DNA from 3 places in the Robertmurraya sp. FSL W8-0741 genome. Region 1 is predicted to be linked to each of the others. Evidence: riboswitches for the same ligand, from Rfam matches in the RefSeq annotation. Region 1 holds a riboswitch; each other region holds the start of a gene.
The links. A riboswitch is a leader RNA that binds a small molecule or an ion and turns the genes downstream of it on or off. The one in region 1 is predicted to bind S-adenosylmethionine.

Region 1 (3,280 bases):
GCTTTAGTGAGTGGAATCAGCGCTACTAATAAAATGATAAAAGGGATCGAACGAACTAAATTTACGATAAATCCTAACATACTTTGAACAGCTTGATTTTCCCAAAACAGCCCTTTATCTGTAATATACAAAAGGATGCCAATTGGAAGTCCAACAATGACAGCAACGGCAAGAGAAATCGATATCATGTAAATCGTTTGGAGAAAGGCTGTATTAATATCTGGTAAAAGTTCGACGAAATGTCCGAAATCAAACCCCATCTCGCAACACCTCCACCTGTGCGTCACGCTCTTCAATATATTTTAGCGCTTGTTTAATTTCTTCCTTTGCGCCCTTTAATTCCATTACAAAAATGCCAAGCGGTAAATCTTGAATGTACTCAATAGAACCATGCAAAAAATTTCCCTTAACCTGATATTGTTGTAAGGTATCTGAAATAACACCTTCCCCTGCTACTTTTCCGCGGAACGTCACCTTTACGAGCGGGCCTTCACAGCTATTCGCAATCGTTTCAGGAATATCATAAGACACTACGCTCGCAATAAACTCCTTGGCAAGCTCTGTTTTCGGACTGGCAAAAATATTGTAAACAGCCCCTTCTTCCACGACTCTTCCTTCCTGCATAATTGCCATACGATTACAAATTTCTTTCACTACATTCATTTCATGTGTGATTAAGACAATAGTGATCTTTAATTCTTGATTGATTTTCTTAAGCAAATTCAATATTGATTTTGTTGTGGTTGGGTCAAGAGCCGATGTCGCTTCATCGCAAAGCAATACTTTTGGATTGTTGGCTAATGCTCTTGCAATTGCTACTCTTTGCTTTTGTCCACCACTTAACTGTGAAGGATAAACATCCCGTTTATCGGAAAGCCCAACCATTTCAAGAAGCTTCTCCACTCTATCTATCCTTTCTTTGGCGGGCACCTTTGCTGCCTTTAAAGCAAAAGCAATATTTTCATAGACTGTTTTCTGACTAATTAAATAAAAATGTTGAAAGATCATTCCGATTTTTAAGCGAGCTAATCTTAAAGGTTCACCACGTAGCACAGTAAGGTCTACTCCATCAACTGTTAAATGTCCAGACGTTGGTCGCTCTAGTAAATTAATGCAGCGGAGCAATGAGCTCTTGCCAGCACCTGAATAGCCGACAATCCCATAGATCTCACCTTTCTCAATGGATAGTGAGACATTATCAACACCATTAACTTCGCCCTTTTTTGTTTTATATATTTTTGAAAGATTTTGAATTTCTATCATACACATACCCCATTCTTCACCTACTTAGTAAGAATCGCCTTCGGAGCAATTAAAATTGAAATTAGTACTGCTTAAAATCATCCTCTAGCAGCTTTTCATTATATTAATCAACGGATAAACAATAACGGCCTATTCTCTTTCGCAAAAGGAAATATGAACCTGCGGTAGCAATTCTCGAACGGAACAACCTGAAGTTTGAAAGAATATTTATTACAAGTAGGCAACATCACGGAATAGTCTACTAAACCATTAAAAAATGCGCCTTTCTACTGAAAGACGCATCGAAATACTATATCTCGACTTATCTTTCAGAATGTAAACATTCTGCAGGAATTGGCACCTTCCCAAAATAGGGGGTTGCCGGACGTCATAGGGCCATGTCCCTCGGTCACTCTGGATAAGTTTGAAAATTTTAATTAGAATGTAATTTAGATAATACTAGTGGACAAATTTTCTGTCAATAGTAAATTTACTATCCTTTTTTATGTAATGCGCTTACATCGTGGATATCAATCCGTTTCATGAAAAAAACTTTTTTTAAGAGAATACAATTCCTCACGTCTATCTGCAAATACGGGAATCCTTTGCCTCACATCTTCCACTTCCTTCATATCAATTTCCGCGTAAAAAATACCTTCTTCCTCTTCGTTCGTGACGAGGAGCTCCCCCCATGGGGCTATGATCATTGAATGTCCATTAAATTCATTGTCGGGATCAGTTCCGACACGATTAACGGCGACAATATAGCATTGATTTTCGATTGCTCTTGCCTGTAGTAATAATTGCCAATGATCAATTCTCTTTTTCGGCCATTCTGCAGGAACAAAGACTACTTTTGCACCTAGTAATATATGGGTACGAATCCATTCAGGAAATCTCAAATCATAGCAGATGATTCCAGCGCATTCGACGTCGTCAAGCTGAAATCGGTTCAGCTTTTGTCCGGGCTCCATATAAAGGTGTTCGTCCATCAGCCTGAACAAATGAGCTTTATCATATTCAGAAACAACGCTTCCTCCTTTATCTATCACATACATCGTATTATAGAATCGCTCACTTCGCTTTGTTGCAACAGATCCCCCAACAATATTTACTCGATGTTGATAAGCAAGACTTTGTAAAAACTGTTTCGTCTTCTCTCCATTCTCATCTGCTATTCTATTAAGCTCAGTTAAAGCATAGCCTGTGCTCCACATCTCAGGTAACACAATCGTATCACTTCCGTTATTTGCTGCCTCTTCTATATAGCGTTTAACAGCAGCAAAGTTTTTTATCGGTTCACCAAATTCGATATTCATTTGCACACATGCAATTTTCATATTTGCCTCCCTCTAGACATTTTTATTTAAAGATTATAGAATTTGATATAAAATCGCAAATACTTTTTAAAGGTGGAACATATGGAATATTCCGAAAGATTAAAAAAACTACCCGTTCAATTTTTTGCTAATCTTGTTGAGAAAGTCAATAAAGCATTAGCAGAAGGCAGAGATATCATCAATTTAGGCCAAGGCAATCCCGATCAGCCGACCCCAAGTCATATTGTGAAAGCACTTCAGCATGCAGCGGAGGATCCGAATATGCACAAATACTCACCCTTTCGCGGACTACAGGAATTAAGAGAAGCTGCTGCCCACTTCTACCAAACCCAATATGGAATTGAAATCGATCCTAATCGAGAGGTGGCCATTCTTTTTGGTACTAAAACTGGTCTTGTCGAATTGCCTCTCTGTTTGTTAAATGAAGGTGAGCTCATGCTTCTTCCTGACCCCGGCTACCCTGATTATCTTTCAGGTGCTGTGCTTGCTAATGCAGATTATCGTTTATTCCCACTTAAAGCAGAAAATCAATTTTTACCTGATTTTAAATCGATTGCCAAAGAACAGGTCGAGGCAGCAAAGCTGATGTATTTAAATTATCCCAATAATCCAACTGGAGCTACAGCCGATCTGGCGTTTTTTGAAGAGACCGTTCGTTTTGCCAAAGAAAATCAAATAACCATTCTTCATGATTTTGC
Region 2 (3,280 bases), 1.2 Mb from region 1:
CCGATTCAAACGTCGCTGATGATGTCGAAGGTTAATGATTCTGTAAAAGGCTTAGCGAATTCGATAAATCAAATGGTTTTCAATCTTGGATGGGCCGTGATGGGACCCGTCTCAACTGGAATTGTGATCATGTATGGAGCGTATTGGGGGTATGCAATAGTCTTTACGATCACAGCGTCTCTTTATTTAATTGGCTCTATTTATTTCCTTACTGTTTTTAAAAGCATAAATCGTCCAGCTGGTGCTTCGACAGCAAAATCGGCTCAATCACAATAACCAACATATTTCTCGGGAAATTTTTACATAAAAACGTTGTATTTTCAGTACAGTCGCTTAAATTGATATTGATGTGAGGTGTATGCTGGTATTTGTCGAATCAATTTTAAAGGGGTTTTTCTTCTTGAATCGAAATAGTTCAAGTAAAAGAAATGAAATTATTTTCATATAGGAGGGCTACCATTGCTGGAATTGCTTCGTATATTGGTTGATGAAGTAAATGAAAGAAGTCACTTAACCCCTTTATTACATAAAACAATATCTGTTCAATTGATTGCTGATGAAGAACAAGCGATTTTACAAATTGAAGATGGAGTGCTGCGGATTTATGAGGACGAAAGGAATGCCGCTAACGTTTTTATAATGGGTAAAAAACAAGTTATGGAAGCAATTATAACGGGAAATTTGAAATTGAGAAAAGCAATTGCAGCCCAAGAAGTAGATTGGCAGGGGAGTTTGAGAACCGCTTTATTATTAGAATCTTTATTTCGTCTAGCAATTCCAAACTATATCGAAAAGAGACCAAAGGCTTTCAAATAATCAATTGACTTAACTGTTAACACTTCTTAGAGGATTGGGGAATCCATTCGAGTGTTTAATATTTTCATTGACATGTTCGTTATTACATGTTATGATAACACCCATATTCAACATGGAATTTAATAGTGTGCTCTTATCAAGAGAGGTGGAGGGATGTGCCCGATGAAGCCCGGCAACCGTCAAGTGATTGAAATGGTGCCAATTCACACAAAGCATTGCTTTGATAGATGAGAGAAAGGACATTTTATAACGCATGCCTTTCTGCTTGTCTGCAGGAAGGCATTTTTATGTAGTTTGGAGACGAAAATTATTTCTATGTTGGAACAGCATGTTCTTATGAATGAAAAACGCTTGTGAGCTAAAGCTATGAATGGCATAGTTGCCAGTGTTTATAAAACTTGGTTATCTCATAAGAATAATAGGATTTAAAAGTAGGTGAATAATATTTGATTTCCATACAAAATGTGAAAAAAGTGTACTCTTCTCTCAAAGGAAAAGTTGTAGCTGTCGATGATGTCAGCATGGAAATAAATGCAGGTGAAATTTTTGGCGTAATTGGTTATAGCGGTGCGGGAAAAAGTACACTGATAAGAATGCTTAACGGTTTGGAAATTCCAACGGCGGGCTCTGTCACTGTTGCTGATAAACAAGTGTCGCAAATTAAAGGTCAAGAACTGCGCAAGGCTCGCCAAGAAATCAGCATGATTTTCCAGCATTTTAATTTACTTTGGTCTAGAACAGTTCGCGAGAATATTGCTTTCCCATTGGAAATTGCCGGTATTCCAAAGAATATCAGACTTAAAAGAGTGGATGAATTGATTAAGCTTGTTGGTCTTGAAGGTCGAGAGGATGCTTATCCCTCACAGCTAAGTGGTGGTCAAAAGCAAAGGGTGGGAATTGCACGTGCATTGGCGAACAATCCTAAAGTGCTGCTTTGTGACGAAGCGACTTCTGCACTCGATCCACAAACAACAGATTCCATTTTAGAGCTCTTGGTCGATATTAATAAACGTTTAGGTTTAACGATTGTTCTCATTACTCATGAAATGCATGTGATTCGCAAGATTTGTCATCGGGTTGCTGTTATGGAAGATGGGAAAGTGGTTGAGACCGGGAAGGTGTTAGAAGTATTCAAAAACCCGCAGCAGAAAATTACGAAGCGGTTTGTTTCGCAGGTGACAGAGCCAGAAGAAACGAAAGAAACGATTGAGCATTTACTTGAACGTTACCCTCAAGGTACGGTAATCCAATTAGGGTTTGTTGGTGAGTCTGCAGAACAGCCATTAATTACAAATCTTATTCGTAATTTCGAAGTGACCGTTAATATTTTGCAAGGCAAGATTTCTCAAACGCAAAACGGCTCATATGGTACATTGTTTATCCATATTGACGGAGAGGCTTCAGAAACTTCAAAAGCAATTGATTTTATTACGTCCCAGCAGGTTGGAGTAGAGGTGATAAAACATGATAAATGAGCTCTTTCCAAATGTGAAATGGGATAAAATGTGGGAAGCAACAGTAGAAACGCTTTATATGACAGGGATTTCGGTAGTTGCAACCTTTATTATCGGCATTATACTAGGTTTATTACTCTTTTTAACAGCTAAGGGAAATATTTGGGAAAATGCATTTGTGAATAAAATTATTAGTGCTTTTGTTAATGTATTTAGATCGATTCCTTTTATTATTCTGATTGTTCTCCTTATCCCCATTACGAAATTCTTGCTTGGTACAATGATTGGGGAAAATGCTGCCTTGCCAGCATTAATTGTTGGAGCTGCTCCCTTTTACGCAAGAATGGTTGAAATTGGCTTAAGGGAAATTGATAAAGGGGTTATTGAGGCGGCTCGATCGATGGGGGCTAAAACAAGCACGATTATTTGGAAGGTATTGCTGCCTGAATCAATGCCAGCGCTCGTTTCCGGTATTACGGTGACTGCGATTGCTCTAGTCGGCTATACAGCAATGGCTGGAGTTATCGGAGCTGGTGGACTCGGAAACCTTGCTTACTTGGAAGGATTCCAACGTTCAAGAAGTGATGTTACGTTAATGGCAACGATTATTATTTTAATCATTGTATTTGTCATCCAATTTATTGGAGATGTCATAACAAATAAATTAGATAAACGATAAGGAGTGTTTACTATGAAAAAATGGTTAGCTATTTTTGCATCTTTTGCACTAATTTTATTTTTAGCTGCATGCGGAAGCACGAATAATGATGCTGAAGATGGCGGCAATGCAGATGGAGAAGGGGCCGAAACTGAAACTGAAGAAACGACTACCCTTGTTGTAGGAGCATCAAATGTTCCACATGCTGAAATTTTAGAAAAAGCGAAGCCAATTTTAGCGGAAGAAGGAATTGAACTTCAAATCGAAACGTTCCAAGATTATGTTCTTCCCAACCAAGCATTAGCGGGTGGGGACTTAGATGCGAATTACTTCCAACATATTCCGTATTTGA
Region 3 (3,280 bases), 1.8 Mb from region 1:
GAAAATTTTATGCGCAGTAATCAGTCCAAATTATTATGATATGCGCCTTCAACTCGTTCAAAAGCTTGAAAAAAGATTTCATGATTCTATAGAGATTATAAAAGTTTTATCTGATGCAAGTGAAATATCTTCACTTAAAGATATAGATTTAATTATCAGCACATTGCCATTAAAGGGCGAACAAACTCCATCTGTGTTTGTTCATCCCTACTTGATTGAGAAGGACTATGAATACATTCAACTCCAGGTTAATAAATTAAATGAGCAAAAAAAGAATCAAAAGGTTAAACAATATCTTGATTTATACTTTGATGAAGATTTGTTTATGAAAAATGTTTATCTTGAAAGCGATGAAGCTTATATTTCATTTATGTCAAAGCTTCTATATGAGAAAGGCTACGTAACAAAAGATTATGGACAATCTGTTCTGGAAAGAGAGCGCATGTCATCAACGGCGTTTAACAATAATGTTGCGGTCCCCCATTCCATGCATATGGATGCAATAAAAACTGGGATTTGCATGATTATTCTGGATCGACCGGTAAATTGGGGAAAAGAAAAAGTGCAAATCATCGTCATGATTTCGATTAATAAACAACAACGAGAATTATTCAGCCCTTTTTTCGAGGGAGTAATCAACATTTTGTCCGAATGGAAAAACGTCCACGAATTGATTAAAGCAAAAGATTATGATGATTTTATGGAAAGTATGATGAGACTTTTAAATTAATGTTTATGGCTTTGTTAAACAAAATGGTTGATTAAATAATTTTGGGCATATTCCGTGTGAAGCCAAAGTTTCACCACGAAATGTACTAAAATCAACACCGACATTTAACAGAGCCCAGCTTTTAAAAAAACATTTGACTTTCAAAGAAATATACGATAGATTAATAACCAAGTTAAAAAACCGAATAGAAACACTTCTTATCAAGAGAGGTTGAGGGACTGGCCCGATGACACCTCGGCAGCGGAATCTTATTGATTCTATGCCAAATCCAGCAAGCACCAGTGCTTGAAAGATGAGAAGAGGACGGACTTGTTTCGTAAACCTACCTCTTCTGTACTTTCAGAAGAGGTTTTTTCTTTGTATCTCATTTATTTTTCATTAAACAAAGCAACCTAAAAACGAGCATAATTATACACACTTACCATAGCATTCGTTTTTTAATTGCCTCATTATGAAAAACTAAATATCAAATTTCTTATCAAGAGAGGTTGAGGGACTGGCCCGATGACGCCTCGGCAGCGGAATCTTATCGATTCTATGCTAAATCCAGCAAGCAATGCTTGAAAGATAAGAAGAGCATCCAAGTTAATTTCCACATGGATATGTCCTCTTCTTTCTTCAAGAAGAGGGCTTTTTATTTTTACAAAAAGCGTGTGAATCCAAAGTTGCACATGCAATGAGCCAAAATCGATTTTTTAACAAAGTCATACGAAAAGGAGAGGGACATCATGATAGAATTTCAGAATTTGAGAAAAGTTTATAAAAGTAGTGGTCAACAGGTCACAGCATTAGACGGAATTAATTTAACCATCAGTAAAGGAGAGATATTTGGCGTCATCGGATTCAGTGGCGCAGGTAAAAGTTCGTTAATTCGCTGTGTGAACTTATTGGAACGCCCGACTTCAGGCAAGGTTATAATCGATGGACATGAACTCACCTCGCTGCCGGTAAAAAAAATTCGCGAGGTTAAGAAAAATATCGGAATGGTATTCCAGCACTTTAATCTCCTTAATTCAAAAACAGTCTTTGCCAATGTGGCGATGCCATTAACGCTTGCAAAAGTTGACAAAGCTCAAATCAAAAAACGAGTTCATGAATTACTTGAGTTTGTCGGATTGGCGGATAAAGCGGATTATCATCCAGATCAACTTTCAGGGGGACAAAAACAGCGGGTCGGAATTGCCCGTGCTCTAGCAACACAGCCCTCCATTCTTTTATGTGATGAGGCCACTTCTGCATTAGATCCGCAGACGACAAGCTCAATCCTACAACTTTTGAAAAAGATTAATCAAGAGTACAAGATTACCATTTTAATCATTACACACGAAATGTCAGTGATTCGTGAGATTTGTGACAAAGTCGCCGTTATCGAAGGTGGAAAAATTATTGAAGAAGGAAGTGTATTCGATGTCTTTTCTGCACCTAAAACGGCAACAGCACGTAATTTTGTCAGCACGGTGATGAATGACCAGCTTCCAGAGTCCATCAACAACTTAATTCAAAAACAAGCTGGTTCACAAAGGATTTTCCGCATTAACTTTGTCGGAACATCGGCCGGACAGCCTCTTCTTTCTGAAATTGCCAAGAAGTTCGATGTTCATCTCAACGTCCTTTTTGGAAATATTACCGAACTGCAAGGAGTCCCGTTCGGGAACCTCATAGTTGAATTCCAGGGAGAGGATAAAGAGGTTTTACGAGCATTGACATATATCAACGAGAAGAAAATCAGCATTAAGGAAGTGAGTGCATATGCTAGTTAATTCAGAACAGATTATCGAAGCATTAATTGAAACGATTCAAATGGTCGCCTTCTCCCTCTTGTTTTCAGTACTCCTCGGACTACCGCTTGGAATATTATTGGTTGTTACAAGAAAGGGGCACTTAATTGAAAATCTCGCCGTTTTTAATGTATTAAACGGAGTAATTAATATTTTCCGCTCTGTTCCCTTCATTATTTTATTAGTAGCGATGATTCCTGTAACGAGGTTCATCGTCGGGACATCGATTGGAACAACAGCAGCTATCGTCCCCCTCGTATTTTATGCAGGGCCTTATATTGCCAGATTAGTAGAAAATTCATTATTGGAAGTTGAACCGGGTGTAATTGAAGCAGCTGAAGCAATGGGTGCAACACCTTGGCAGATCATTACCAAATTTCTTTTACCGGAAGCATTAAGCTCCCTTGTTCTTGCTCTTACAATTGCCACAATCGGGCTCGTTGGTGCATCAGCGATGGCAGGTGCCGTCGGAGGTGGAGGGATCGGAGATTTAGCCATTACATATGGTTATCAACGTTTTGACACTATTACCATGTTCATTACAGTTGCAATATTAGTTGTCATCGTTCAAGGTCTACAATCATTCGGCAATTTTGCCGCAAAAAAAATTAGAAGAAGATAACTCAGGAGGAAAACAACATGAAAAAATTTTTATTATCGATCATATTGCTTACATTGGCAGTATTTGCAGTGGGATGTTCATCTGACAGCACGCAGGGAAAAGAAACTACTAAAGTAAAATTAGGAATTAGCGGGACAGATACGAGAATTT

Region 2: it holds a riboswitch for S-adenosylmethionine, as region 1 does, so the genes downstream of both, NST02_RS06305 (methionine ABC transporter ATP-binding protein) here and NST02_RS12050 (methionine ABC transporter ATP-binding protein) in region 1, are expected to answer to the same signal.
Region 3: it holds a riboswitch for S-adenosylmethionine, as region 1 does, so the genes downstream of both, NST02_RS20955 (methionine ABC transporter ATP-binding protein) here and NST02_RS12050 (methionine ABC transporter ATP-binding protein) in region 1, are expected to answer to the same signal.

The regions. Positions count from the first base shown of each region.
Region 1 covers NZ_JBBOQG010000001.1:2,482,791-2,486,070, reverse strand. Annotated here, with positions in the region: gene NST02_RS12055 (methionine ABC transporter permease) at 1-260, opposite strand, end outside; gene NST02_RS12050 (methionine ABC transporter ATP-binding protein) at 250-1,263, opposite strand; SAM riboswitch class I at 1,562-1,667, opposite strand; gene NST02_RS12045 (carbon-nitrogen family hydrolase) at 1,773-2,582, opposite strand; gene NST02_RS12040 (pyridoxal phosphate-dependent aminotransferase) at 2,664-3,280, shown strand, end outside.
Region 2 covers NZ_JBBOQG010000001.1:1,303,692-1,306,971, forward strand. Annotated here, with positions in the region: gene NST02_RS06295 (MFS transporter) at 1-276, shown strand, start outside; gene NST02_RS06300 (SCP2 sterol-binding domain-containing protein) at 460-816, shown strand; SAM riboswitch class I at 947-1,050, shown strand; gene NST02_RS06305 (methionine ABC transporter ATP-binding protein) at 1,263-2,291, shown strand; gene NST02_RS06310 (methionine ABC transporter permease) at 2,281-2,949, shown strand; gene NST02_RS06315 (MetQ/NlpA family ABC transporter substrate-binding protein) at 2,962-3,280, shown strand, end outside.
Region 3 covers NZ_JBBOQG010000001.1:4,298,142-4,301,421, forward strand. Annotated here, with positions in the region: gene NST02_RS20950 (BglG family transcription antiterminator) at 1-730, shown strand, start outside; SAM riboswitch class I at 925-1,029, shown strand; SAM riboswitch class I at 1,203-1,304, shown strand; gene NST02_RS20955 (methionine ABC transporter ATP-binding protein) at 1,459-2,490, shown strand; gene NST02_RS20960 (methionine ABC transporter permease) at 2,480-3,130, shown strand; gene NST02_RS20965 (MetQ/NlpA family ABC transporter substrate-binding protein) at 3,148-3,280, shown strand, end outside.